3 regions of the Acidovorax sp. 1608163 genome follow, and region 2 is predicted to be linked to each of the others. Evidence: predicted binding sites of a transcription regulator. Region 2 holds the regulator's gene; each other region holds the start of a gene.

Region 1 (9,706 bases), 290 kb from region 2:
CGCTGCCTGGCGGCTACGAGCTGCCCTACGCGGAAGATTTTGCAGACACTGCCCTGCTCCCAGAGGGTTTGGCAGAGGACCTGGAGTTGCCGCAGGGCCTTGCTGTGCCTGCGCCAGCCGATGGGGCTGCTGCGGCAGCACCGCAGGCCATGCCCGAGTCCGACTCCCAGGTCCATGCACCGTATCCTCCGTTGGACTTGCCCACCAAGCCCCAAGACCCGCCTGCCCAGCAAGCGGTGCAGGTGTCGGCCTTGGAGGAGGCTGCACAGGGCCAGCCTGCGGAGCGGCTTGAGCGGTTGGAGGGTGATGCAGGCAATGCGGGGCGTGCGAAAAAGCAGCCCCTGGAGACCTCGGTGTTGGGTGAGGGCCAGGACGTCGTAGATGGTGTCGACGGCGAGGTCGCCCCTGCTCTGGCGTTGCCTTCTGTGGCGTTTCCGTCGGCGCCCATCGATTCGGAGCGCAAGGAGCCGCCAGCTTCCTTCAGCGCCCCGGTGGAGCTGCTGACGGATGCGGCGGGCGATGATGGCGACGACGCCACCGCAGATGCCACGCCCACTGAAGATGTGAGTTTTGTGAAGGCCGCACGCCGCCGTGCGTTTTGGCGAAAACCCTTGGTACGAGTGGCCTTGGTGGTCGTGTCTCTTGGCTTGCTGGCCGTGCTGGCAGGGCAGGTGGCGGTACACGAGCGCAATCGCCTGGCGGCCATGGAGCCGCGGCTGCGCCCAGCCTTGTTGGCGCTGTGCGAGCCCTTGCAGTGCGCACTGGCGCCCCAGCGGCAGATCAGCGATGTAGTGATCGACAGCTCGTCCTTCAACAAAGCGCGCGGTGACAGCTATGTGCTGGCCATCACCATGAAGAGCCGTGCCACCCTTCCACTGGAAATGCCGGCCGTGGAACTGACGCTGACCGATGCGCAAGACCAACCGGTGCTGCGGCGGGTGCTGCTGCCCTCGGAGATGTCGGCGCCCCAAGAGCTGCCTGCAGGTGGCGAGTGGAATGCCGCCGTGTCTGTGCTGGTCACCACGGGGGGCGCGCGGGTGGCGGGCTACCGCCTGCTGGCTTTCTATCCTTGATTTTTCTTTTTTTGATTGTTTCCTATGGCTGCTCTCATTTGTGGTTCTCTGGCGTTCGACACCATCATGACCTTCGAGGGGCGCTTTGCGGAGCAGATCCTTCCGGACCAGTTGCACATCTTGAACGTCTCCTTCCTGGTGCCGTCTTTGCGCCGTGACTTTGGGGGGTGTGCGGGCAACATCGCCTACAGCCTGAAGCTGCTGGGTGGCGAGGCCTTGCCGATGGCCACCTTGGGAACGGACGGTGCGGAGTACCTGCAGCGCCTCTCGGCTTTGGGCATCAGCGACCAGTTTGTGAAGCAGGTGGATGGCACCTACACAGCGCAGGCCATGATCATGACCGACCGTGACAACAACCAGATCACGGCATTCCACCCAGGGGCCATGATGCAGGCGCATGTGACCCGCATCACTGCAGACCCTCGGATCCGGCTTGGCATCATTTCGCCGGACGGTCGCAATGCCATGCTTGAGCACGCAGCACAGTTTGTGGCGGCGGGTATCCCCTTCGTTTTCGATCCAGGCCAAGGCTTGCCCATGTTCAATGGTGCCGAGCTGTCTCAGTTCATCGAGCAGGCGACTTGGGTCACGGTGAATGACTATGAAGGCAAGATGCTGTGCGACCGCACGGGCCTGAGTCTGTCGGACCTTTCGCGCAAGGTACAGGGCTTGGTCGTCACGCTGGGTGCCGAGGGTGTGGATGTGTGGGTGGCCGGCGAATGCACCCGTGTGGCACCTGCTCAGCCTGCGGCGGTGGTGGACCCCACGGGTTGTGGCGATGCGTGGCGCGGTGCGTTGCTGTTCGGCTTGGAGCAGGGTTGGCCGCTCGTGCGCTGTGCCGAGTTGGGCAACCGGGTGGGGGCGCTCAAGATCGCGCAGCGCGGCCCGCAGAACTACACCCTGGATTTCTCTCCGACAGAATACGCCTGAGGTGTGGTGCCATGGCGCGCTGTTGATGTGGCGCGCCCTACTACTTTGAGAGAGGGCGTTGGCAGGCACGGCCTCGTTTTTAGAACAGGTTCTCAGTAGTGTTTGGGCATAAAAAAACCCGGTGCAGGGCACCGGGTTGGGCTTGGTAAAGCGCGAATTCCTTAGGGCTTGGAGCCTGTAGGAAATGGCCAAGCAGCTTGGGGGTTCAGTGTGGTTTGGGCAGCAGGGGCTGCAGTCACGGCAGGAGCCTTCACCACTTTCTTTGCAGCAGCAGCCTTCTTTGCTGGAGCAGCAGCCTTCTTTGCTGGAGCAGCAGCCTTCTTCGCTGGAGCAGCAGCCTTCTTCGCTGGGGCAGCAGCCTTCTTCGCTGGAGCAGCAGCCTTCTTCGCTGGGGCAGCAGCCTTCTTCGCTGGAGCAGCAGCCTTCTTCGCTGGGGCAGCAGCCTTCTTCGCTGGAGCAGCAGCCTTCTTTGCTGGAGCAGCAGCCTTCTTTGCTGGAGCAGCAGCCTTCTTTGCTGGAGCAGCAGCCTTCTTTGCTGGAGCAGCAGCCTTCTTTGCTGGAGCAGCAGCCTTCTTCGCTGGAGCAGCAGCCTTCTTTGCTGGAGCAGCAGCCTTCTTTGCTGGAGCAGCAGCCTTCTTTGCTGGAGCAGCAGCCTTCTTCGCTGGAGCAGCAGCCTTCTTTGCTGGAGCAGCAGCCTTCTTCGCTGGAGCAGCAGCCTTCTTCGCTGGAGCAGCAGCCTTCTTCGCTGGAGCAGCAGCCTTCTTCGCTGGAGCAGCAGCCTTCTTCACAGGGGCGGCTTTCTTTACGGCCGGTTTTTTCGCAGTTGCCATCATGTTCTCCTTGGGTCAATTAGCAAAGAGCACTTCCTGTCTGCAGTGGACAAGAAGCGATCCATGGTGATGGACGCTTCTTGAGCTCCATCACCATGAATACGGAAACACCACCGCCGAGCCCCTTCTGTGAGGGTACTTGTGAGCGGGGTGTGGTGTAAGCGTCCATGGCCGAAAGTGCGCGATCTGATCAGTCCCAAGACAGGGCGCCGCCCGACTGGTACTCGATGACCCGGGTTTCAAAGAAGTTGCGTTCCTTCTTCAGATCGATCATCTCGCTCATCCATGGGAATGGGTTCTCTTCGTTCGGGAAGAGGGTCTCCAGGCCGATCTGGGTGGCGCGGCGATTGGCGATGTAGCGCAGGTAGCCTTTGAACATCGACGCATTCATGCCCAGCACGCCACGCGGCATGGTGTCTTCGGCGTAGCGGTATTCCAGCTCCACGGCCTTCATGAACAGGGCATTGATCTCGGCCTTGAACTCTGGGGTCCAGAGGTGTGGGTTTTCCAGCTTCAGCTGGTTGATCAAGTCGATGCCGAAGTTGCAGTGCATCGACTCGTCGCGCAGGATGTACTGGTATTGCTCGGCCGCGCCGGTCATCTTGTTCTGCCGACCCAGCGCCAGGATCTGTGTGAAGCCGACGTAGAAGAACAGCCCTTCCATCAGGCAGGCAAAAACGATCAGTGACTTGAGCAGTGTCTGATCGGTTTCGAGCGTGCCGGTGTGGAAGTTCGGATCCATGATCGCTTCGATGAAGGGAATCAGGAACTCGTCTTTGTCCCGGATGGACTGGACTTCGTTGTACGCGTTGAAGATTTCGCTTTCATCCAGGCCCAGCGACTCCACGATGTACTGGTAGGCATGGGTGTGGATGGCTTCTTCAAACGCCTGGCGCAGCAGGAACTGGCGGCACTCGGGGGCAGTGATGTGGCGGTAGGTGCCCAGCACGATGTTGTTGGCGGCCAGCGAGTCGGCGGTCACAAAGAAGCCGAGGTTGCGCTTGATGATGCGGCGCTCGTCATCGGTCAGCCCATTCGGATCTTTCCACAACGCGATGTCGCGCGTCATGTTCACCTCTTGCGGCATCCAGTGGTTGGCGCAGGTGGCGAGGTATTTTTCCCAGGCCCACTTGTACTTGAACGGGACGAGCTGGTTGACGTCCGTCTGGCCGTTGATGATGCGCTTGTCTGCTGCATTGACACGGCGGTGTGTGGCTGCTGGGGCCTGCTGTGCACTGGTTGCAGGCTGCGATGCCGTGGACTCAAAAGACAGCGGAGACTGCTCTGCTTGGCGGTTGTTTTGCAGACCGCCGTCCGTTTGATTTTGCGATGAGGGCTTGACTTCTTCGTCCCAGGTCAGCATAGATTTTCCAGTGTTCGGATTATGAAAGCAGTGCTGCAAAAAGGAAAGCACTGAAGCGTTATGCAGCAACGATTTGTTGCTTCACAGCACATGCGCAGCACACCAATTGGGGTCGGTGTGCCGCGTGGTTGTGGTTACTGGCACGCCTCGCAAGCCACATCGTCAATCGCCGTGAATTGAACGTCGGTGGCTGGCACTGCTGATGTGGTTGCGGCAGAGGCTTCGGGCGCGTTGCTGTGGGCTTGCGCGCCTTGGGCCGAAGTGCCTTCGGTACCGGACGAGACAGCGTTGAGCTGGCGCGTATTCACGGTGCTCATTTCCACGTGTGTCGCGCTTTGCGTGCGCAGGTAGTAGGTGGTCTTGAGGCCACGCACCCATGCGAGCTTGTAGGTGTCGTCCAGCTTTTTGCCCGATGCACCGGCCATGTAGATGTTCAGGCTCTGGGCCTGGTCGATCCACTTTTGGCGGCGCGAGGCCGCCTCCACCAGCCACTTCGGTTCCACTTCGAAAGCGGTGGAGTACAGCGCTTTGATGTCGGCGGGCACGCGGTCGATGGGGTGCAGCGATCCCTTGAAGTGCTTGAGATCCATGATCATCACGTCGTCCCACAGGCCCAGGCGCTTGAGGTCGCGCACCAGGCCGCCGTTGATCACGGTGAACTCACCCGACAGATTGGACTTGACCGACAGATTGCCAAACGATGGTTCGATCGAGGCATCTACGCCGATGATGTTGGAGATGGTGGCTGTGGGGGCAATGGCCACGCAATTGGAGTTGCGCATGCCGTCCTGCGCGATCTTCTTGCGCAGGGCATCCCAGTCCAGCGTGGCGGAGCGGTCCACTTCCACGTAGCCGCCACGGGCTTGCGCCAGCATGTCCAGGGTGTCGAAGGGCAAGATACCGCGGTCCCACAGCGAGCCTTTGTAGCTGGAGTATTGGCCGCGTTCCTTGGCCAGTTCGGTCGATGCCCAGTAGGCGTAGTAGCAGATGGCCTCCATCGACTTGTCGGCAAACTCGACGGCTTCTTGCGACGCGTAGGGAATGCGCAACTCATACAAGCTGTCCTGGAAGGCCATGAGCCCCAAACCCACCGGACGGTGGCGCAGGTTGGAGTCGCGGGCTTTCGTCACGGCGTAGTAGTTGATGTCGATGACGTTGTCCAGCATGCGCATGGCCACCGTGATGGTCTTCTTCAGCTTGTCGTGATCGATCTGGCCATCCTTCAAGTGCTGGCGCAGGTTGACCGAACCGAGGTTGCACACGGCCGTTTCGGTGTCGCTCGTGTTGAGCGTGATTTCCGTGCACAGGTTGGACGAGTGCACCACGCCAGCGTGCTGCTGGGGCGAACGCACATTGCAGGCGTCCTTGAAAGTGATCCAGGGGTGGCCTGTTTCAAACAGCATGGTCAAAATCTTGCGCCACAGGTCGGTCGCCTGCAAGGTCTTGCTGGGCTTGAGTTCGCCGCTGGCGGCCTTGGCTTCATAGGCCACGTAGGCCTTCTCGAAGTCTGCGCCAAATAGATCGTGCAGATCGGGCACGTTGGATGGCGAGAACAGGGTCCAGGTGCCCTTTTCCATCACGCGGCGCATGAACAGGTCGGGGATCCAGTTGGCCGTGTTCATGTCGTGCGTGCGGCGGCGGTCGTCGCCGGTGTTCTTGCGCAGCTCCAGGAACTCTTCGATGTCCAGATGCCAAGTTTCCAGATAGGTGCAGACGGCGCCCTTGCGCTTGCCGCCCTGGTTCACGGCCACGGCCGTATCGTTGACCACCTTGAGGAACGGCACCACGCCTTGGGACTCGCCGTTGGTGCCCTTGATGTGCGAGCCCAGGGCGCGCACGCGGGTCCAGTCGTTGCCCAGGCCGCCAGCAAACTTGGACAGCAGGGCGTTTTCCTTGATGGATTCGTAGATGCCGTCCAGGTCGTCGGGCACCGTGGTCAGGTAGCAACTCGACAGCTGCGAGCGCAGCGTGCCGCTGTTGAACAGTGTGGGCGTGCTGGACATGAAGTCGAAGCTGGAGAGCACTTCGTAGAACTCGATGGCACGGGCTTCCGGGTCTTTCTCATTGAGCGAGAGGCCCATGGCCACACGCATGAAGAAGGCTTGGGGCAACTCGATGCGGCTCTTGCGCACGTGCAGGAAGTAGCGGTCGTACAGTGTTTGCAGGCCCAGGTAGTCGAATTGCAGGTCGCGCTGGGGCTTCAGGGCTGTCGCCAGACGGGCCAGGTCGAATTTCAGCAGGCGTGCATCCAGCAGTTCGTTGTCCACGCCCTTTTGGATGAATTGGGGGAAATACTCGGCGTAGGCTGCGCCCATGTGGTCTTGCGTGACGTCCCGGCCCAGCACTTCGCGCACGATGGTGTGCAGCAGCAGGCGTGCGGTGGCGTAGGTGTAGTCGGGGTCTTTCTCGATCAGGGTGCGGGCCGCCAAAATAGACGCCTTGTACACCTCGTCCATGGGCACTCCGTCATAGAGGTTGCGCATGGTTTCTGCCACGATGGGGTCTGCCTTGATGTCTTTGCCCAGCCCAACGCAGGCCGATTCGATCAGGGACTGCAGGCGGTGCAGGTCCAGCGTGACGCGCTGGCCGTTGTCCAGCACATGGAGTACAGGCACGGCGGGGGCATGTTGCTTGACCAGATTGGCGCGCTCTTGTGTGCGGCGCTCGCGGTACAGCACATAGGCGCGGGCCACTTCGTGGTGGCCGCCGCGCATCAGGCCCAACTCGACTTGGTCTTGCACGTCTTCAATGTGGAATGTGCCGCCACCGGGGCGTGAGCGCATCAGCGCGCGGCTGACGCCCTGCGTCAAGGCGTCTACCACCTCGCGCACGCTGGCCGATGCTGCGCCCTGGGTGCCATGCACCGCCAAAAAGGCTTTCATCAGAGCGATGGCAATCTTGGGTGCTTCGAAGGGCACGACCGCGCCGTTGCGCCGAATGATCTGGTAGTGGCCTTGGGCGTTGGCTGCCGTGTTGGCGGCGTCGCCTGCGGCTTCTTCAGGGGTGGCGTGCGTGGTGGCGGGCGTGTTCAAAGCAGCTTGCATGGGTGTCCTCTTCTGTGGGCTGACTGGGGTGTGTGGGCAGCCGCTGGGGCTGCTGCAAAGGCGAGAGTGGTGCGCCAGCCTTTCGGCTGTCGCACACTATATATGGTGTGTCGATTGTGTTCAAGACACTACCGGTAGTGTAATGCCTTGGGTGTTGGGTTTCTGGAAACCAGCTGTTTTGCACCCCTTCAGGGGTGGGTGCAGAGCGTGAAAACCCGCTGTGCCACACGGTTTGGAAGAGCAGACCTTGTGGTGGTGCGGGCTGTCGCGGTATTTGGCCCGCTGCGGCGCTCAGTGCTTGGTTTGTCTTTTTGGAAGGGGGGCGATCCTACCCTGAATCTGCCCCGATTTTTAAACCTGAAAACAGGTCGGGTTTAGCGAGGGGTCACTTGACTGGGGAGTTCCAGGGTGCTTTGGGTCAGCAGCTCTGCCAGTTTGTGCCAATTGAATCCAGGCCCTGGGTCTTGCTTGCGCCCGGGGGCTACATGCTCATGCCCTGCCAGATATCGCAGAGGGTAACGTTCGGCCAAGGCATGGCAAAGCGCTGCCAGGGTGAGGTACTGTGCGGATTCAAAGCGATGCCCCTCCAGTCCCTCCAGTTCAATGCCAATCGAGTCATCGTTGCAGTTGGTTCTGCCGCGATAGGCCGACTGGCCTGCATGCCACGCCCGTTGGTCGCAGTCCACAAATTGCCACAGGCGCCCGCTGCGCTCAATAAAGAAGTGGGCCGACACCTGCAATCCACGGATCTGCTGGAAATAGGGATGGGCCTCCCAGTCCAGGGTGTTGGTGAACAACTGTTGCACGGCCCCGGTGCCGTAGTGCCCGGGCGGGAGGCTGATGGAATGCACCACGACCAAGTCCACTGACTGCCTGGCGTCCGCAGGGCGGGGGCCGTGGTTGGGGGAAGGTAGTCGCATGGCATCGCGGTGCCAGCCACCGTCCCACAGGTCTGCCGATGGGGCTGCGGCCATGTCAGCCGATCTCGTCCAGAAAGTCCTGGTCGTTGGGCACCGCAATGTTCAGTCGGGCGATGCGGTAGCGAATCTGGCGCAGGCTGATGCCGAGCCGCGCGGCCGTAGCGGTGCGGTTGAACCCGGATTCTTTCAGTGCCCGAACCAGAATGTCCCGCTCCTGCTGGTCGAGCCAGGCCTGCAAGTCGTTGGGCAAGGCGGGGCAATCTGCCGCCGAATGCGGCGTGCCGTGGGTGTGTTGGTCGGGCGTGGGCTCGGGGCGGGCTGAGGGTTGCGGCGGTGTGGCGTCGCCTTGCCACTCCACTTGCAATTCGTCCCCTTCGCTCAGCGCCACGGCGCGGTGCAACAGGTTTTCCAGCTCACGCACATTGCCTGTCAGGGGGTGCGATGCGATGGCCTGCAAGGCCGCTTCGTTCAGTCGGGGCACGGGCATGCCGGACTCTTGGCTGATGCGCGCCAGCAAGGTGGTGCACAGGGCGGGCAAGTCCTCCCGGCGCTCACGCAGTGGCGGTATCACGATTTCGATCACATTCAGGCGGTAGTACAAGTCCTGGCGAAAGCGCCCGGTTTGGACATCGGCGGCCAAATCGCGGTGGGTGGCACTGACGATGCGCACATCCACTGTTTCCTCCTGGGTCGAACCCAGGGGGCGCACGCTGCGCTCCTGGATCGCGCGCAGCAGTTTCGACTGCATGGCCAGAGGCAGGTCGCCGATCTCATCCAGAAACAGTGTGCCGCCCCGTGCCGCCTGGAAGTAGCCGTCGCGGTCCTGGTTGGCGCCGGTGTACGACCCTTTGCGCGCGCCAAAGAACTCTGCTTCGAGCAGGTTTTCCGGGATGGCGCCGCAATTCACAGCGATGCAGGGACCGTCCGAGCGTTGGCTGCAGGCGTGCAAGGCCTGGGCCACCAGCTCCTTGCCGGTGCCTGATTCGCCGTGCACCAACACGGGGGCCATGCCGCGCGCTACCTTGGCGATGCGCTGCTTGACGTTGCGCATGGCTTCGGAGTCACCCACCATACGTGCCAGCGCTGCGGGCACGATCCCTGGCGCAGTGGCAGCCTGTTCGCCACCAGAGGCCGATGAGCGCTGGGTGGTGCCCGCACGGGGCGCTCGGGGGGCGGGTGTCGCGCCGGTGCCCTGCACGGCAGAGGCCACGACCGAGCGGAACTGCTTGAGATCGACCGGCTTGGTCAGGTAGTCAAACGCGCCCGACCGCAGGGCCTCCACCGCGTTCTCTGCCGACCCATAGGCGGTCATGACCACACAGCGTTCGCGGCGTTGCTGGTCGCGCAGGTCTTGCAGGATCTCCATGCCAAAGCCGTCAGGCAGGCGCATGTCGGTGATCACCACATCAAAGGGGCGGCCCTTGAGCTGTTCACGGGCTTCTTGCACGGTCGAGGCGGTCTCGACGCGGTAGCCCTCGCGCAGCAAGGTCAACTCGTACAGGGTGCGCAGGTCGGGCTCGTCATCAATGACCAAAATGGAGGCAGC
Region 2 (9,706 bases):
GCCTTGAGCCCGGTGGGCTGGAAGAGAGCTCGGTAGTCGTCCCAGCGTGGGTCGGTGGCAATGTCGGTGGTCACCACGGGCAGCCCCCAGTAGGCGGCGGTGCCGCACGAGCCCGCCTTGGGGCCAATGCGCAAGCCGTCCAGCGCTGCACAAATATCTGGCGGCAAGCCGGGGGCTGCCAGCGGGTGGATCAGGCCGTTGGCATCCACCGCCAGGATGGAGGCAGTAACTTCGGGGGCAATGCCTTCGACCTCTTTGCACACCTTGGCCATCAGCGCGGGCAGGCTGGTTTCGCTGACCATGCTCTCCAGCACGCGCTTTTGCAGCACTTCGTGCATCTTGGTGAGGGTGATGTCGGTCAGCACGGTGATGGACCCACCGGGTCCGCCCACAGCTTCGTCGGCCGCATTGACCACCATCGACACCCAGCGGGGCTGGCCGTCGCGGCTGTAAATGAGGGCATCGCCGTGGTAGTGCCCGTGCAGGCGCAGCCCGTTGCGAATGGCGTCGGTCAGCCCTTGCTGTGTGTGCGGCCCTTGCAGCAGGTTGCTGAGGTATTTGCCGCGAATGTCGTCCATGCTGAAGCCAAACAGGCGCGTGAAGCCGTGGTTGACGTACACGACCTGGCGGTCGCTGTTGGTCATGGCGATGGCGTTGTCGCTGCAGTCCAGGGCGTTGCGCAAAGGGCCATTGGCCAGTTCCGGCAATGGGGCCGGTGCTGGCTGCGTTGCAGCGGTGGCTGGGTCTCCGGGGGGCAGTATGGAGGCTGGCATGCGCTTCTCAGGAGGAGTCGTACCCCATGCTAGCCCTTGGCGGGCGCTCTGCCAAGCGCTGGATACGCATGCGGGACAGGTTTGCTCTGGGATAATCCTTGAATGAGCGGCAATACCCTAGGCACCCTTTTCGCTGTCACCAATTTTGGTGAATCCCATGGTCCAGCCATTGGCTGCGTGATTGACGGCTGCCCCCCCGGCATGCCGTTGACCGAGGCCGACATCCAGATCGACCTGGACCGCCGCCGCCCTGGTACCAGCCGGCACGTGACCCAGCGCAACGAACCTGACGCGGTGGAAATCCTCTCGGGCGTGTACGAGGGCAAGACCACCGGCACCCCCATTGCCCTGCTGATTCGCAACACCGACCAGCGCAGCAAAGACTACGGCAACATCGCCCAGAGCTTTCGCCCTGGCCACGCCGATTATTCGTACTGGCACAAGTACGGCATTCGCGACCCTCGGGGCGGTGGTCGCTCGTCTGCACGCCTGACGGCCCCCACCGTGGCGGCGGGCGCCGTGGCCAAAAAGTGGCTACAGCAGCAATATGGCACGCAGTTCCGCGCCTGCATGACGCAGCTGGGCGAGCTGGAGATTCCCTTCGAGAGCTGGGACCACGTGCGCAGCAACCCGTTTTTTGCCCCGGTAGCCGATGTGGCCCAGTACGAAGACTACATGGATGCCCTGCGCAAAGCGGGTGATTCGTGTGGTGCGCGCATCCGGGTGCAGGCCACGGGTGTGCCAGTGGGCTTGGGCGAGCCCTTGTACGACAAGCTGGATGCCGACATTGCCTTTGTCATGATGGGGCTCAATGCCGTCAAGGGCGTGGAGATTGGTGCCGGTTTTGCCAGCGTGGCCCAGCGGGGCACCACGCATGGCGATTCGATGGCGCCTAACGGCTTTCTCTCGAACAACGCGGGCGGCGTGCTCGGCGGCATCAGCACCGGGCAAGACCTGGAAGTGAGCATTGCCATCAAACCCACCAGCTCCATCATCAGTCCGCGCGACTCCATTGACATCCACGGCAACCCCACCGAAGTCATCACCAAGGGCCGCCACGACCCGTGCGTGGGCATCCGTGCAGCCCCTATTGCAGAAGCGCTGCTGGCGCTGGTGGTGATGGACCATGCCCTGCGCCACCGCGCCCAGTGCGGCGATGTGGTGCACGACGTGGCACCGATCAAAGCCTCGTTCCTCTGAAGACCCGCACGGCCTGTGCGCAATTTGCAGCGTGATGGCATGGGCGTTGCTGCGCGGGCACGTTGTGCCTGCGCGGCCTGACAGGCATGAACAGGCTGCGCACGGCCTGGGCGAGCCGCCCCTTGCTGCCATTTGCTGCGCTGTCGGCCAGCTATTTTGCGCACATCGGGTTCTTTAACCCGTACCTTCCGCTGTGGCTCAAAAGCCTGGGCTTGCCATTGCTCACCATCAGCGTGCTGACGTCGGTGCAGTCCCTCACGCGGTTGTTTGCGCCCTATGGCTGGGGCATGCTCAGCGACCACACGGGCGAGCGGGTGCGCTGGCTGCGCTTGTGTGCCACGGTGGCCTTGGTGGTGTCGCTGGGCTTGTGGTGGGAGGCTGGTGTGTTCTGGCTGGCTGCTGTGCTGCTGCTCATGTTCACCCACACCAGCGCCATGATGCCCATGAGCGAGGCCGCCATGGCGCACCTTGTCAGCCAGGGTGGCAGCTTTGATGCGCGGCGCTATGGCCGGGTGCGGCTGTGGGGCTCGCTGGGCTTTTTGGTCACGGTGTTTGCGGCTGGGGCCTGGTTTGAGCGCCATGGCATGGCGCATTTCCCGGGCTGGACGCTGGGTACCTTGCTGGCCGTGGTGGTCAGCACCTGGCTGTTGCCGGGGCTCAAGGAAGACGCTGCCGAGGCCGCTACGCCCGGCACCCTGAACCCGCCTGTGTGGCCGGTGCTGTGCCAGCCCGTGGTGCGGTGGTTTTTTGCGTCCGCGTTTTTCCATGTGCTGGCGCACATGGCGGTGTATGTGTTTTTTTCGCTGTACCTGGACGCGCTGGGTTACGCCAAATCCACCATTGGCATTTTGTGGGCGGTGTCGGTGGTGGTCGAGATCGTTTGGTTCTTTACCCAAAGCCGGTGGCTGCCGCGTTGGCCCTTGACGGGCTGGCTGCTGGTGTGCGCTGCCGCCATGGCTTTGCGCATGGGCATGACGGCGGCAGGCGGCGAGTGGTGGGCGGTGTTGTGCGCTGCGCAGGTGCTGCACGCCCTGACGTTTGCCGCGCACCACACGGCGTGCATTGCGTTGCTGTCGCAGTTCTTTCCAGGGCGTTTGCGTGGCCGGGGGCAGGCGCTGTACTCGGTGCTGGCCTATGGCCTGCCAGGGGTGCTGGGGGCCTTGGCCGGTGGTGCGGTGGGCGCGGCGCTGGGTCTGGCCTCGGTGTACTGGCTGGCCATGGGCAGCAGCCTGCTGGCCTGTGTGTGTGCGTGGAGGGTGGGGCGGCTGGCTGCCCGCCTTCCGCAGTGAATAGGGAGAGATGACATGAATCAGATTCAAACGGGCAAAGTGCGATGGGTGGGTGCTGCGGCCTGCGTGCTGGCTGCGGCCGCATTGGTGGGCTGTGCCCATGGCCCTGAAGCGGGCCCGGCGATGCAGCCCGGCGCGGTAGCCCCTGGCGCCGCCACGATGGACATCGGGCTGATCGCCTTCAATGACCTGCATGGCAACCTGGAGCCACCGCACATCGCGGTGCCCATCCGTGGTGCCGCTGGCGTCGAACGCGTGCCTGCCGGTGGAGCGGCCTACCTGGCCAGTGCCATCGCCCAGCTCAAGTCGCGCAACCCGCACCACGCCGTGATCACGGCTGGGGACATGGTGGGGGCCTCGCCCTTGGTCTCGGCCTTGTTTCTGGACGAGCCCACCATCGAAGCGGTGAACCACATGCAGATCGACTTTTCTGCCGTGGGCAACCATGAGTTTGACCGGGGCTGGCAGGAACTGCTGCGCCTGCAGCGGGGCGGCTGCGAGAAGTTCACGGTGCGCGAGCCGTGCCAGATCAGCAAGCCCTTTGAGGGGGCGCGTTTTGGCTTTCTGGCCGCCAACACCCTGCGTGAAGACGGGCAGCCGCTGCTGCCTGCCACGGGCATCAAGCGCTTTACCCAAGGCGGGGTGACCGTGACCGTGGGCTTTATTGGCATGACCCTCAAGGCCACGCCCACCATGGTCAGCCCCTCGGGGGTGAAGGGCCTGCGCTTTGAAGACGAGGCGAGCACCGCCAATGCGCTGATTCCCCAGTTGCGTGCCCAAGGCGCCGATGTGATTGTGGTGGCCATCCATGAAGGCGGCTATACCAACGCCAAGGTGCTGGAGCAGAGCTGCTCGGGCATCAATGGGGACATCGTGCCCATCCTGGAGCGGCTGGACCCTGCGGTGGATGTGGTGGTGTCGGGCCACACCCACCAGGCCTATGTGTGCGACTACGGCCGGGTGAATCCCGCACGGCCCTTTTTGCTGACCAGTGCGGGGCAATATGGCTCGTTGGTGACCGAGGTGGCTTTGCAGGTGGACCTGAGCACCCGCCGCGTGGTGCGCAAGGCGGCACACAACCACATCGTGCAAGGCGAGGCCTTTACCGGCAGCCAGGGGCTGGTGCCGCTGAACCCGGCCGTGCCAGCCTTCGCTGCAGACCCCTTCGTGCACCAACTGGTGGCCCGCTACCGCGCTGCGGCCGAGCCACTGGCCCAGCGGCCTGTGGGGCGGGCCAGCGCCCCGGTGCTGCGGGCGCGTGCCGCATCCCAGGAAAGCGCGCTGGGCAACCTGATTGCCGACGCGCAGCTGGCCGCTACCCAGGCGCCCGACAAGGGCGGTGCCCAGCTGTCGTTCATGAACCCCGGTGGCCTGCGTGCCGACCTGGTGCCTGATGTCCAGGGCCGCTTGAGCTATGGGCAGCTGTTCAGCGTGCAGCCCTTTGGCAACAACATCATGGTGCGCACCTACACCGGGGCTCAGATTCGCGCGGTGCTGGAGCAGCAGTTCAGCGGCGGCACCAGCCGGCCAGAGGCGCCTCGGGTGCTGTCGGTGTCTGAAGGCTTTGGCTACCGGTACGACCTTTCGCAACCTGCGGGGGCTCGCATCAGCCACATGACTTTGCACGGCAAGCCGCTGGAAGAGGGCGCCCAGGTGCGCGTGGCCATCAGCAGCTTTCTGGCCAGTGGGGGCGATGGGTTCACCGTATTTTCTGAGGGGCGTGACACCCTGGGGGGGATCAGGACCTGGATGCCCTGGAGGCCTATGTGCGGGCGCAGAACCCGGTGGTGCCACCTGCCACCAATCGCATCCAGCGGGTGGTGCGCTGATGGCTTGAGGGGCTTCGCCCTGCGCGGTGGCTACCAGGTCTACGGACCCGGCCCACTGCGGGGTGAGCCCGCCGCCTGGGATGGATGCCTGTGGGATCGTTGCCTCGCACTGCACATCAGGCGGCAAGCGCGCTGGGGCTTTTGCTGGAGTTTAAGTCAAAAAGGCCTCTAGCGATTGTGCTTAAAGCGCTGGCAGCTATAAATTTGGTAGCAATTGGGCGCTGGGCTACCGAAGAAGTGGAATGACTGCAGTGCAGTCTGCGGCAGTTTTGCCCTGGGTCGCCAATGCAAGGTGCAGTGACTTACTTGCGTACTTCGTCTACGAGTGCCCGGAACTCATCAATGTCTTCAAAGCTGCGGTACACGCTCGCAAAGCGGATGTAGGCGACCTTATCGAGCTTCTTGAGCTCGCGCATCACCAACTCGCCGATGCGGCCCGAGTTCACTTCGCGCTGGCCCAGGTTCAGCAGCTTTTCTTCAATGCGCTCAATGGCGCTGTCGATTTGCTCGGTGCTCACCGGGCGCTTGCGCAACGCCAGGTTGAAGGAGGCGAGCAGCTTGCCGCGCTCGTACTCGATGCGGCGGCCGTCTTTTTTGACGATGGCCGGGAAGTTCACTTCCGGCCGTTCGTAGGTGGTAAAGCGCTTATCGCACGCGCCGCACTGGCGGCGACGGCGAATGAACACCCCGTCTTCAGACACCCGTGTTTCAACGACTTGCGTTTCCAGGTGGCTGCAGAAGGGGCATTTCATGGTCGCTGATCGCTATCGGCTTGACGGCTTAGCGGTAGACAGGGAAGCGTGCGGTCAGGGCGTTGACCTTGGCGCGCACGGCGGCGATGTTGGCTTCATCGCGTGGGTTGTCCAGCACGTCGGCGATCAGGTTCGCCGTGATGCGGGCTTCTTCTTCCTTGAAGCCGCGTGTGGTCATAGCAGGGGTGCCAATGCGCACGCCGCTGGTCACCATCGGCTTTTCAGGGTCGTTGGGGATCGCGTTCTTGTTGATGGTCATGTGGGCGGCGCCCAGCACGGCCTCGGCTTCCTTGCCGGTGATGCCCTTGGCACGCAGGTCGACCAGCATCACGTGGCTTTGTGTGCCGCCCGACACAATGCGCAGGCCGCGTGCGGTCAGCGTCTCGGCCACGACCTTGGCGTTCTTGGCCACTTGTTCCTGGTAGGCCTTGAATTCGGGCTGCATTGCTTCCTTGAAGGCCACGGCCTTGGCTGCGATCACGTGCATCAGCGGGCCGCCTTGCAGGCCGGGGAAGATGGCGCTGTTGATGGCCTTTTCGTGCTCGGCCTTCATCAGGATGATGCCGCCACGGGGGCCGCGCAGGCTCTTGTGGGTGGTCGATGTCACCACATCAGCGTGGGGCACGGGGTTGGGGTACACGCCCGCAGCGATCAGGCCCGCGTAGTGGGCCATGTCCACCATGAAGATCGCGCCGATTTCCTTGGCGATCTTGGCGAAGCGGGCAAAGTCGATGTGCAGGCTGTAGGCGGATGCACCGGCCACGATGAGCTTGGGCTTGTGTTCGCGGGCCTTGGCTTCCATTGCGTCGTAGTCAATGGCTTCGTTCTTGTCCAGGCCGTAGCTGACCACGTTGAACCACTTGCCCGACATGTTCAGCGGCATGCCGTGTGTCAGGTGGCCGCCTTCGGCCAGGCTCATGCCCATGATGGTGTCGCCGGGCTTGAGGAAGGCCAGGAACACGGCTTCGTTGGCGGAGGCGCCGCAGTGGGGCTGCACGTTGGCGGCATCGGCGCCGAAGATCTTCTTGACGCGGTCAATGGCCAGTTGCTCGGCCACATCCACATGCTCGCAGCCACCGTAGTAGCGCTTGCCTGGGTAGCCTTCGGCGTACTTGTTGGTGAGCTGGGTGCCTTGCGCCCACATCACGGCAGGGGATGCGTAGTTCTCGCTGGCGATCAGCTCGATGTGGTGCTCTTGGCGGGCGTTTTCAGCCTGGATGGCGGCAAACAGCTCGGGATCGGTTTGTTCGACAAGAATATTGCGGTCGTACATGGTGTTGGCAGTCCTATGAACTTGTGTCCCTTGAAACAAGGGCTGCCCAGGCGAACGGCGGAACGCAAAGTCTTGGGACCTTGCGGCACGCTCCCCAGTGGTTCACAAGAAGCAGGTTCTTGCTGGTTTCCACGTCAGCGGCAACACCCGTGAGGGCCTTGCGCCTATCGCCAGTTGCGTACCCGCGTAGTGTAGCTGAGGTCTGGGGACTGCCACTTTGCCTGACTTTGCTGTGGGGCTGTGCGAAGCAATGTGCTCCCGCTGCGGGCCATGGCGGTGCCTTGGTGGCCCGCTGACCGGGTTGTCAGAGCCCGGTCGTGAGCAGCGCGACCTTGCTGTCGTTCCCTGCTGCGGAAGGCGTGTTGCGCGAGGTTGTGGGGGTTGCCTGGGCTGGTGTCGCTGGCGCCTGGGTTGACAGCATCGTCGGTGCGTTCAGTGGCACCGAGCGGCCGCTGGCCACTTGCTTCAGGCGGGCATGTTCGGCCATCACCTTGGCGGTGTAGCCGCCGTCGTCTGCCAAATTGGCTGCGCCCACGTAGTAGCGCAGCCCGCCTTCGATCGAGCCTGCACGTGCAATGCATTCCTGCAGCACTTTGACGCCAACCCGGAGGTTGGAGACGGGATCAAACGCGGCAAAGTGGCCGCCAAAATTCTGGTACTTCTCGGTGTGCACCGTGGTCATCACTTGCATGAGGCCCTGCGCACCCACCGCGCTTTGCGCGAAGGGGTTGAAGTTGGACTCAATCGCCATGATGGCAAGGATGAGCGTGGGGTCCAGCTTGGTACGCCCGCCGATTTCGTAGGCTTCCGCCACGAGCGCGCTCAGGGGCTCTGCTGCCACCTTGTATTTTTTGCTGAGCCAGAAGGCCACCGCAGCCTGCTCTTTGGGCAGGTCTTTGGGGTTGCTGGCCGTGGCGCGCTCGCTGGCCTCGGGCTCAACGGGCATGCCAATGGCTGCGACCTGCCGGGCCTGAAGCCAGCCCATGAGCTGCTCCTCGCCGGCTTGGCGCAGGTCGGGTCGGGCCGTCAAAGTGATGGCCACAAAGGCAACTGCCAAGCCGATGAGGGCAAAGCTGTTGTGGGTGATCTCAAGAAAACCGTTGGTCACATCGGCAACGAAGGTTCGTACGCCGGAGACTATTTTTCCTGACGCTGTCATAGCTCTTCCTTTCTGAGGCGGATTCCGCACGGGGCGCCTGCCGGTGTTGGCAGTGCGGTTGCGGGTGTCCGCTTGGATTGGTACGCCATCAAACTCTGTGTCGGTGCGATCGCAGGTTGCGACGCTGGCAGAGTTGACTTAGCCGGGTTCGGCAGCGGGTTGGGGTTTTTACCAGCCTTGGTTTTGAAGGCTGGCGGATTCTAGGAGGGTACTTAATTCATGGTCAATACTATCAAAAATTATTTTAAGACATAAAAATTATAAAAACACTGTGATTGCATCCATATTTTTGACGGAGGAAGTGCTTTGTGGCCTCGGTTTGTCGAGGGGAGGGTGTTGTTTGAAAGATTTTTTCAATCAATTGATGTGTGGTGATTGAAATTGCTGTTTGAAGCGGTTGGCGTAGTTTGTTAACGTGGAGGCGCCTGAAAGATCAGGCATCGCCGGACGAAGCCAAATCTCCCTCCAACCGCATTCAGTGCCTAGGTGCAGCAGACGAGGCTTTCATGGCACCCCATGGGGGCAATCCATTGCCCCCTCGCAGCGGGGACGTGAACCTCCGCGTTGCGAAGCGATGGCAAAGACCGTTGTGTCAGCCGTCAAGCCCGGTGAGCAAGCCACATGGCCGTGTTCATCGGGCTTTCTTGTTTGTGGGCTGGCGCTTGGTGTGGTTGACACCCCTTTGGTTTTTCCTCGGCTCCAGGGGCTGTCAATCGGTGCCTTTGCATATATATAGATAATGGGCGCTGTTGCCCTTGGGGTTGCCCTAGACCCTGGTCACTGGCCAGCAGGGTTGCTGTGCATGGGCAGGGGGTGTTTGTGCCATGTCATGTTGATCGGGATGATGCCCGGGCATCATCCCCACGCAGGTCGGTTGGCCTGTCTGTGACAATAGTTTCTTTTGCCATGGCCTGTCTGTAAGGCCGGTGCCATGGCTGGTCTGGTTAGGGGTGTTGGCCTCCAGGCCCCATTCGTTTTTGATTGATCCATGTTTCCTTTTTTTTCCCGCAGCAAAATGTCTGAAGCCCCTGAAGTGAATCCGGCCCCGGCCAAAACCCAAGAGTTGCACCCGCTGGACGCACTGACTGGTGGTGCTTTTTCAGCAGCGACCTCTGGTGAGCGCGCTTCGCGTATCCGCGATTGGCTCACCACGCAGCCGGCGCCTGAGCAACTGCAAGAGGTGTTCAAGGAGCTGAGTGGCCGGGACAAGGGCGCGGCCCGCGCGGTGCGCGAGCGTCTGGATGAGATTCGCCGGGCCAAGGGGCAAGAAGCGATCGCGGCCGAGTGGGCCGAGAAAGCCCAGGCACTGCTGGCGGCCTCCAAGCTCAATATCGCTGACGCTTTAGCCTGGCAGCGGGATGCCGCCAAGGCAGGTGCACCTCTGTCGCGTGAGCCCCTGTCTGTGCTCAAGGTGCAAATTGCCGACCGCGT
Region 3 (9,706 bases), 1.6 Mb from region 2:
TCGGGCAAGGCGTAGCCCTTGCCTTGCAGCTCCTTGATGGCGGCTTGCAGCTGGCCCACCGAGGCGCTGATGTTGGGCAGCTTGATGATGTTGGCATCGGCCTGCAGTGTCTTCTTGCCCAGCTCGGCCAGCGTGTTGGGCGCGCGCTGTTCTTCTTTCAGGAACTCAGGAAACTCACCCAGCACCCGTGCCGCCACAGAGATGTCGCTCTCTGTCACGTTGATGCCCGCCGGAGCCGCGAAGCTGCGGATGATGGGCAGGAACGACGCCGTCGCCAAGCGTGGCGCTTCGTCTGTCAAGGTGTAGATGATGGAGGGTTGCTGGGTACTCATGACTTGTCTCAAGGAACAGGAGTGGAAAAGCCACCGGCTGGGATTGCGCCCGGCGACCACGGTCAAATTCAGATAAGACTCACACAAATCGGGCCGCAAAAACGGAATTCACACGGGGGTGAACCGTATGCCTGGGCCCTGTTTTGCGCAAGCCATCTCAGATGGTCGCCGATTCTGCTTGCGTCGGCCTGTCGAAATTGCCATTTTTTGCAATGCATTTTCATGATGCAAAAAATTAGGCCTTTTGGCGCGATTTTTTTTACCGACCAAGGGTTTTCTCGGCCCCCCGGACCTCGAAGCGCGGGATTCTGGCTCCCACCGGCGCCTCGATGTCGGCACCCGCAGCCAGGGGCACGCCAGGCCCTTTTCGGCAGACCTGCACGGCCCAGTGGCGCACACCGGCATCGGCCAGGGTATCGCCCAGCGTCTGCAGCTCTTGTGGGCTGAAGAGGCCCTCGTGCCAGGTGGTGCGGCATTCAAAAGCCACCGCATGGGCCTGCAGCAGCGCCAGCGACTGCCAGGCACGCGCGCCGCTGCCGGGCACGCCGGTGATGGCCTCGTAATGGTGCTCGGGTCCTTTGATGTCGAGCCCCACCCAATCAAGCAGGGGCAGCACGGCGGCCAGGCGTTCGGGGTACATGCCGCCGGTGTGCAGGGCCGTGGCAAAGCCCATCGCGCGCACCTCGGCCAGGGCGGCGGGCAGGCCCGCTTGCAGCGTGGGCTCGCCGCCTGAAAACACCACCCCATCGATCAACCCCCGGCGCTTGCCCAAAAAGGCCAACACCTCGGGCCATGGGGTGGCTGCGGGCACCGTGGCGTCCAGCAGCTCAGGGTTATGGCAATAGCCGCAGCGCCAGGGGCAGCCCTGGCAATACACCACCGCCGCCAGACGGCCTGGAAAGTCGATGGTGGTGAGCGGCGTGAGGCCGCCCACGCGCAGCCCGCCTGGCCAGGCCAGTGGGGCTGCGCCTGCCGCATCAGCCACAGCAGCGCGACTCGTTGAAGAACTGGCGCTCATGGTGTTCGCCCTGCTTGCCCACGTTGAAGCTGGCCACCGGGCGGTGGTAGCCCATCACGCGGGTCCACACCTCGCAAGGCTGGCGCTCGGCATCGGTCAGTTGCACGGCAGCGCTGGCCACGGCAGTGTGTTCGGTGGATGAGAAATGGGTCATGGGATGGATCTCCGAAAAAGGGGAGGAAGGACAAAAAGGGGCCACCGTTGTGGCCTGTGGCCCCGGGGGTATCGGCCCAGGGCCGATAGGGTGCTGCAGCTATCGCCATTGCACTTCAATTTGCTATGCATTTAATAGCTGCTCGCGCTTTTATATTGGGCGCTGGAGGCACTTTTTATTCAAAACTGCCCCACACCGTTTCAGGCAGCCAGGGCCGCACGCTTGGCGGCCAGCCGCTCTTCATCGCAGCGCGGGCAAAACGGGTGTTCGCCCGCCAGGTAGCCGTGCGTGGGGCAGATGGAGAACGTGGGCGTGATGGTGATGTAGGGCAGGCGAAAGTTCGTCAGCGCCCGTTTCACCAGCTCGCGGCAGGCCGCACCGCTGGAGACGCGCTCGCCCATGTACAGGTGCAGCACGGTGCCGCCGGTGTATTTGGACTGCAGCGCCTCTTGCCGCATCAGGGCCTCGAACGGATCGTCCGTGAAGCCCACGGGCAGCTGCGAGGAGTTGGTGTAGTACGGCTGCTCGGCCGTGCCCGCCTGCAAGATGGCAGGCCAGCGCTTTTTGTCTTCTTTGGCAAAGCGGTAGGTCGTGCCTTCGGCGGGCGTGGCCTCCAGGTTGTAGAGGTGGCCGGTTTCTTCCTGGAACTGCGTCATGCGCTCGCGCACGTGGTCGAGCAGGCGCAGGGCCAGGCGATGGCCCCCTTCGCTGGTGATGTCTTCGCGGCCGTGTGTGAAGTTGCGCACCATCTCGTTGATGCCGTTCACGCCCAGCGTGGAAAAGTGGTTGCGCAAGGTGCCCAGGTAGCGCTTGGTGTAGGGAAACAGGCCCTGGTCCATCAGGCGCTGGATGAGCTTGCGCTTGGTCTCCAGGCTTTGTTTGCCCAGCTCCATCAGGCGGTCGAGCGCGGCGAGCAGGCCCGCTTCATCGCCCGCGTGCTGATAGCCCAGGCGTGCGCAATTGATGGTGACCACCCCCAGGCTGCCGGTCTGCTCGGCGCTGCCGAACAGGCCGTTGCCGCGCTTCAAGAGCTCGCGCAAATCGAGTTGCAGGCGGCAGCACATGGAGCGCACCATGTTGGGTTCCAGCTCGGAGTTGATGAAGTTCTGGAAGTACGGCAGGCCGTACTTGGCCGTCATGTCGAACAGCAGCTGCGCGTTCTCGCTCTCCCAGGGGAAGTCCTTGGTGATGTTGTAGGTGGGGATGGGGAAGGTGAACACCCGACCCTTGGCATCGCCCGTGGTCATCACGTCGATGTAGGCGCGGTTGATGAGGTCCATCTCCACCTGCAAGTCACCGTACGCGAAGGGCATCTCTTTGCCAGCGATCACGGGCACCTGCTCGCGCAGGTCCTCGGGGCAGGTCCAGTCGAAGGTGAGGTTGGTGAACGGCGTCTGCGTGCCCCAGCGCGAGGGCACGTTGAGGTTGTAGACCAGCTCCTGGATGCACTGGCGCACGGCGGCGTAGTCCATGGCATCGATGCGCACAAACGGTGCCATGTAGGTGTCGAAGGACGAGAACGCCTGCGCGCCGGCCCACTCGTTTTGCAGCGTGCCCAGGAAGTTCACGATCTGTCCCACCGCCGAGCTCATGTGCTTAGGCGGCCCTGCCTCCACCTTGCCCGGCACGCCGTTGAGCCCCTCGTGCAGCAGCGTGCGCAGCGACCAGCCCGCGCAGTAGCCGCTGAGCATGTCGAGGTCATGGATGTGGATATCGCCATTGCGGTGCGCCTCGCCGATCTCGGGCGTGTAGACGTGCGACAGCCAGTAGTTGGCCGTGACCTTCCCTGCCACGTTCAGGATCAGCCCGCCCAGCGAGTAGCCCTGGTTGGCGTTGGCGTTCACGCGCCAGTCGGCCCGCGTGAGGTATTCGTTGATGGAGCTTTCCACATCGACCAGCGTCTGCTTATCCGCGCGCAGCGTGGCGTGCTGCTCGCGGTAGACGATGTAGGCGCGCGCCGTGGCCAGGTGGTTGGCGGCGATGAGCGTCTGCTCGGCCACGTCCTGGATCTGCTCCACCGTGGGGGCTTCGCCGTGAAAGCGGTGGATCAACACCTTGGTGACTTGCGCGGTGAGCAACGCGGCTTCTTCGGCGCCATATTCACCCGAGGCCTGGCCCGCACTGGCCAGCGCAGCGCGGATGCGCTCCGCATCAAAAGGAGCGCGCTGGCCGCTGCGCAAAACAACTTCGCGGGGCAAAGTGACGAGGGTGGACGCCATGGGTTCTCACAATCCAACGAGGGTTTAAAACACTACCTATAGCGTCAACGATACCCACGAAACACTATAGGTAGTTTGATGAAGCGCAACGGGCGATGACGCAACCACGCAATCCGCAGCCCAGCGTGACGCGCCTCAAGACATTGACATACGTTGCGTATGCCAATTAACATACGTAGCGTATGTCAAAGGAGGAGCGCATGTCGCAGCGCCGCACACGGGCGGAAATGATGGAAGAGACCCGGGCCAAACTGGTGGCCACGGCACGCCACGCCTTCGCCGCACAGGGCTACGCACACACCTCCATGGACGACCTCACGGGCGAAGCAGGCCTTACACGGGGGGCGCTGTACCACCACTTTGGCGGCAAGGAGGGCTTGCTGGTGGCCGTGATTGAGCAGATCGAAGCCGAGGTGGGCACCCAGCTGGACGCGGTATCGCAGGCCGCGCCGACCCTTTGGGACGGTTTTTGCCAACGCTGCCACACCTATCTGGAGCTGGCGCTGGAGCCCGAAATCCGCCGCATCATCCTGCAGGACGCAAGGGCCGTGTTGGGGGATGTGCCCCAGGCCGCCCAGTCCGTAGGCATTGCAGCACTGGAAGCGTCCTTGGAGCAGCTGATGGAAGAAGGCACTGTGGCGCGGCATCACGCTGGCGTGACGGCTCGCATGCTGTACGGCGCTGTCACCGAAGCCTCCTTTTGGATCGCCGAGCCAGATGACGATCCCTCCATCAAGCTGGCCCAAGCCCTGGACGGGCTGGACCGCCTGCTCAACGGGCTTCGTGCCTGACCACCACCGCTTGACCCCAGCCCACCCATTCAAAGACTTTATGCAGTGGAACAACTCCACCCACCGTTTCGGCGCCATCGCCCAGCTCTTTCACTGGACCAGCGCAGCCGCTTTCATCGGCGCATACGTGGTCGTGTACTACGTCATCTGGTTCATGGACGACACCTCGCCGGAGTCCCTGCCCGTGCTCAACATTCACTGGGTGCTGGGCCTGCTGGTGGGGTTTGTGGTCGTCCCCCGCCTGCTGTGGCGCCTGTGGGCTGTGCAACCTGCGCAGCCCACAGGCCCGGCGTGGGAGCACGCACTGGCGCATGCCGCCCACATCGGGCTGTATGGCCTGCTGATCGTGATGCCTGTGACTGGCTACATCGGCACGGGCGCGCCCACGGACTTCGGCCTGTTCACCGTGACCGGCTTCAACGAGACTGCGGCCTTTGCATGGGTCAGCGAGTCCTTGCACGTCACCTGGGATGAGTTTGAAGCGCCGGTGGATGCCGTCCACCACTTCCTGGGCAAGTTTGTGGCCTGGGGCGTCGTCGCACTGCATGTGGCTGCAGCGCTGTACCACCACTGGGTGCGGCGCGACGGCGTGCTGCAGCGGATGTGGCCTGGCGGAGGACCGCAGCCCAAGTGACACCACCAGCCCCGGTGCGCCACAATGGCGCCCATGCTGACCCTCCAAGACATCCGTGACGCCGCCACCCGCCTACAAGGCCAGGTGCTGGACACCCCTTGCGTTGAATCCAAGACGCTTTCTCACATCGTCGGGGCGCAGGTGTTTCTCAAGTTCGAGAACCTGCAGTTCACCGCATCGTTCAAGGAGCGCGGCGCCTGCAACCGGCTGGCGCTGCTCACCGATGAGGAGCGCGCACGCGGCGTGGTGGCCATGAGTGCGGGCAACCATGCCCAGGGCGTGGCCTACCACGCGCAGCGCCTGGGCCTGCGCGCGGTGATCGTGATGCCACGCTTCACCCCCGGTGTGAAGGTGGAACGCACCCGAGGCTTTGGCGCCGAAGTGGTGCTGCACGGCGACACACTGGAGGAAGCCCGAGCACACGCCTATGCGCTGGCCGATACGCAACAGCTGACCTTTGTGCACCCCTATGACGACGAGGGCGTGGCCGCAGGCCAGGGCACGCTGGGGCTGGAGATGCTGCAAGCCGTGCCCGACCTGGACACGCTGGTGATTGCCGTGGGCGGTGGCGGCCTGATCTCGGGCGTGGCCACAGCGGCCAAGGCACTCAAACCCGGTATCGAAATCATTGGCGTGCAAACCCAGCGCTTCCCAGCCATGGTCAATGCCATTCAAGGCACGCACCACCCGCAGGGCACATCGACCATTGCCGAGGGCATTGCCGTGGGCACACCGGGCAAGATCACACAAGAGATCATCAAGCGCCTGGTAGACGACCTGGTGCTGGTGGACGAAGGCGATATCGAGCAGGCCGTGCTGATGCTGCTGGAGATTGAAAAGACGCTGGTCGAAGGCGCTGGCGCTGCAGGCCTGGCCGCGCTGGTGCGCTACCCCGAGCGCTTCAAGGGCAAGCGCGTGGGCCTGGTGCTGTGCGGCGGCAACATCGACCCGCTGCTGCTGGCCGCCATCATTGAGCGCGGCATGGTGCGCTCGGGCCGCCTGGCACGCATCCAAGTCAGCGCACGCGATATACCCGGCGTGCTGGCACGCATCACCGCCACGGTGGCCGACGCGGGCGCCAACATCGAAGAGGTGCACCACCAGCGCGCCTTCACCATGCTGGCCGCACAAAACGTGGACATTGAACTGGTGCTGCAAACCCGCAGCAAAAGCCATGTCGAGCAGGTGCTGCAGCAACTGCGGGCCGCGGGCATGGAAGCGGCCCTGATGTGAGCGCCTGACCCGTAAAGACCCGCAGACGAAAACGCACGGGAACCGCTAGAATCGCGCCAACATTCAGCACTGGAGCCATCACCATGTCGGACCACAGCCCCTCGCACACCACTTCCGAGCCATCGCCTGACCCCGTGGAAAACGTGGTCTCCGTCATGCCCGTGGTGCTGCCCGTCATGGGCGGTGTCATCATGTTCCTGTTGGCCTTTATTGCCGTCAAAATGGCCTGAGGCGCCCCCTGCGCCCCAGAGCAAAAGCCCCGCACTGCGGGGCTTTTTTTCGTTTGGCGCCACGCGCTGACCCGCCTTGACCACGGCCCCGACTTCACCCATTTTTTGCAAGGAATCCACCCATGCGCAGCGGCAACGCACTCGTTTTGTTTTCTGGTGGCCAAGACTCCACCACCTGCCTGGCCTGGGCCTTGAGCCACTTTGCCCATGTCGAGACCATCGGCTTTGACTATGGCCAGCGCCACCACATCGAGCTGCAGGCACGCCACGCCGTTCTGGAGGCCATGCGCGCGCAGTTCCCGCAATGGCGCGGCAAGCTGGGCGACGACCACATGCTGGACTTGGGCGTGCTGGGCCGCATCAGCGACACAGCACTGACCAGCGAGACCGAAATCCAGATGACTGCGGCCGGCCTGCCCAACACCTTCGTGCCGGGGCGCAACCTGCTGTTTTTCCAGTTGGCAGCGGCCGTGGGCTACCGGCGTGGTCTGCACACGCTGGTGGGGGGCATGTGCGAGACGGATTTTTCGGGCTACCCCGATTGCCGTGACGACACGCTCAAGGCCCTGCAAGTGGCCACCTCGCTGGGCATGGGGCAACGCTTCACCTTTGAGACGCCGCTGATGTGGATCGACAAGGCCGACACCTGGGAGATGGCCCATGCACTGGGCGGTGACGCGCTGGTGGACATCGTGCTGGAGCAATCGCACACCTGCTACCACGGCGTGCGTGGTGAGCGGCACGCCTGGGGTTACGGCTGCGGCACCTGCCCCGCCTGTGCGCTGCGCAAGGCCGGTTTTGAGCGCTGGACAGCCAGCAAAGCCCCCTGAATGGCCCAGGCTGAGGCCCCACAGCCTCCATAATCACCACATAACCCCATGCAATTTTTGCATGGATTTGACCCGAGTCTGACAGACAAAACGGCGACAGATTCATAAAATCGTCATCCCAGCCGACCCGCGGAATGCGTGGAGACGCCTCCACACCGTGGGGGTAGCCACACCTGTTTCGCCCGCCGACTGAGCACAGGCACCGCGCTGTGCAAGGGGTGGCCCGCCCAGCGCTCCCTTTGCCAACGCTTGCCGCAAGCCGTTTTTTCAAAGGCAGCGCTCAGCATCGCAATTGCGCCAGGTCTTTGTCGTCGTGAGCCGCACGGTTCGCTTCCTTTGAAAAAACTGTTTTTCAACTTAGGAAGCTCCCGATGAACGCACCCACCATGCAGGGCCTGAATCTCAACGCCCCCGCTTACGTCAAGAACCCACGCCTGCTTGCCTGGGTGGCCGATATGGCTGCTCTGTGCAAGCCCGACAGCATCTTCTGGTGCGATGGCTCCAAGGAAGAGTACGACCGCCTGTGCGAGCAACTGGTCAAGGCGGGCACCTTCAAGAAGCTCAACCCCGCCAAGCGCCCCGACAGCTTCCTGGCCTGTTCTGACCCCTCGGACGTGGCCCGCGTGGAAGACCGCACCTACATCTGCTCGGCCCAAAAGGAAGATGCAGGCCCCACCAACAACTGGATGGAGCCTGCCCAAATGCGCGCCACCCTGCAGCCCCTGTTTGACGGCTGCATGAAGGGCCGCACCATGTACGTGGTGCCTTTCAGCATGGGCCCATTGGGCAGCCCCATTGCCCACATCGGCGTGGAACTGACCGACAGCGCCTACGTGGCAGTGAACCAGCGCCTGATGACCCGCATGGGCAAGGCGGTGTACGACGTGCTGGGCGTGGATGGCGAATTTGTGCCTTGCATGCACACCGTGGGTGCCCCCCTGGCGGCAGGCGAAACCGACAAGACCAGCTGGCCTTGCAACCCCACCGTCAAGTACATCGTTCACTACCCTGAAACGCGCGAAATCTGGTCGTATGGCTCGGGCTACGGCGGCAACGCCTTGCTGGGCAAGAAGTGCCTGGCCCTGCGCATTGCGTCCACCATGGGCAAGAGCCAAGGCTGGCTGGCCGAGCACATGCTCATCCTGGGCGTGACCAACCCCCAGGGCAAGAAGTATCACGTGGCAGCAGCCTTCCCCAGCGCCTGCGGCAAGACCAACTTCTCGATGCTGGTGCCACCCACAGCGTTCGAAGGCTGGAAGGTCACCACCATTGGCGACGACATCGCCTGGATCAAGCCCCAGGCCGACGGCAGCCTGCGCGCCATCAACCCTGAAGCGGGTTACTTCGGCGTGGCCCCCGGCACCAACACGCTCACCAACCCCAACTGCATGGCCAGCCTGGACAAGGACGTGATCTTCACAAACGTGGCCCTGACCGACGACGGCGACGTGTGGTGGGAAGGCATGGACAAGGACTCCGGCAAACTGCCCGATCACCTGATCGACTGGCAGGGCAAGGACTGGACGCCCGCCATCGCCAAGGAAACCGGCGCCAAGGCCGCCCACCCCAACGCCCGCTTCACTGTGGCCGCCACCAACAACCCGGCCCTTGACTCGGCCTGGGACGACCCAGCCGGTGTGACCATCGACGCGTTCATCTTCGGCGGCCGCCGCTCCACCACCGTGCCACTGGTGACCGAAGCCCGCAGCTGGACCGAAGGCGTCTACATGGCCGCCACAATGGGCTCCGAGACCACTGCCGCTGCCTTTGGCCAGCAAGGCGTGGTGCGCCGCGACCCATTCGCCATGCTGCCGTTCTGCGGCTACAACATGAGCGACTACTTCCAGCACTGGCTGAACATGGGCGACAAGATCACCGCCGCCGGTGGCAAGCAGCCCAAGATCTACACCACCAACTGGTTCCGCAAGGACGCGGCTGGCAAGTTCGTGTGGCCTGGTTATGGCGAGAACATGCGTGTCCTGAAGTGGATGATCGACCGCATCGAAGGCAAGGCGCAAGGCGAGGAAACCATGTTTGGCGTGGCCCCGCAGTACGCTGAAATCAACTGGACCGGCCTGGAGTTCTCGCCTGAGCAATTCAACACCGTCACCAGCATTGACAAGGCCGCGTGGACCGAAGAACTCAAGCTGCACACCACGCATTTTGAGCAACTGGCCTACCACCTGCCCCAAGCCCTGCTGGACACCAAGGCCGCTATTGAAAAGCGCCTGTCGGCCTGACCGACACATGGCTGAGCCCATTTGG

The links. The regulator NrdR, encoded in region 2, represses ribonucleotide reductase genes. The targets are predictions, from matches to a motif close to CACNANATNTNGTG.
Region 1: EAG14_RS04770 (ribonucleoside-diphosphate reductase subunit alpha) is a predicted target of NrdR. The motif match lies at 7,335-7,348, and genes of this name have one in related genera.
Region 3: EAG14_RS21150 (ribonucleoside triphosphate reductase) is a predicted target of NrdR. The motif match lies at 3,786-3,799, and genes of this name have one in related genera.

Annotation. Positions count from the first base shown of each region.
Region 1 covers NZ_CP033069.1:1,051,226-1,060,931, forward strand. The annotation lists gene EAG14_RS04750 (DUF3426 domain-containing protein) at 1-1,073, shown strand, start outside; gene EAG14_RS04755 (carbohydrate kinase family protein) at 1,098-2,003, shown strand; gene EAG14_RS23210 (histone) at 2,165-2,833, opposite strand; gene EAG14_RS04765 (ribonucleotide-diphosphate reductase subunit beta) at 3,024-4,196, opposite strand; gene EAG14_RS04770 (ribonucleoside-diphosphate reductase subunit alpha) at 4,331-7,240, opposite strand; gene ampD (1,6-anhydro-N-acetylmuramyl-L-alanine amidase AmpD) at 7,615-8,214, opposite strand; gene EAG14_RS04780 (sigma-54 dependent transcriptional regulator) at 8,216-9,706, opposite strand, start outside.
Region 2 covers NZ_CP033069.1:1,339,456-1,349,161, forward strand. The annotation lists gene EAG14_RS06000 (EAL domain-containing protein) at 1-773, opposite strand, end outside; gene aroC (chorismate synthase) at 876-1,973, shown strand; gene EAG14_RS06010 (MFS transporter) at 2,060-3,262, shown strand; partial or broken gene EAG14_RS06015 (bifunctional UDP-sugar hydrolase/5'-nucleotidase) at 3,278-5,091, shown strand; gene nrdR (transcriptional regulator NrdR) at 5,394-5,843, opposite strand; gene glyA (serine hydroxymethyltransferase) at 5,872-7,116, opposite strand; ZMP/ZTP riboswitch at 7,154-7,304, opposite strand; gene EAG14_RS06030 (lytic transglycosylase domain-containing protein) at 7,421-8,275, opposite strand; gene EAG14_RS06035 (DUF349 domain-containing protein) at 9,264-9,706, shown strand, end outside.
Region 3 covers NZ_CP033069.1:4,744,798-4,754,503, forward strand. The annotation lists gene EAG14_RS21135 (NADP-dependent isocitrate dehydrogenase) at 1-332, opposite strand, end outside; gene EAG14_RS21140 (anaerobic ribonucleoside-triphosphate reductase activating protein) at 592-1,350, opposite strand; gene nrdD (anaerobic ribonucleoside-triphosphate reductase) at 1,310-1,504, opposite strand; gene EAG14_RS21150 (ribonucleoside triphosphate reductase) at 1,705-3,723, opposite strand; gene EAG14_RS21155 (TetR/AcrR family transcriptional regulator) at 3,924-4,514, shown strand; gene EAG14_RS21160 (cytochrome b) at 4,525-5,148, shown strand; gene EAG14_RS21165 (threonine ammonia-lyase) at 5,182-6,381, shown strand; gene EAG14_RS22990 (hypothetical protein) at 6,465-6,611, shown strand; gene queC (7-cyano-7-deazaguanine synthase QueC) at 6,734-7,441, shown strand; gene EAG14_RS21175 (phosphoenolpyruvate carboxykinase (GTP)) at 7,813-9,681, shown strand.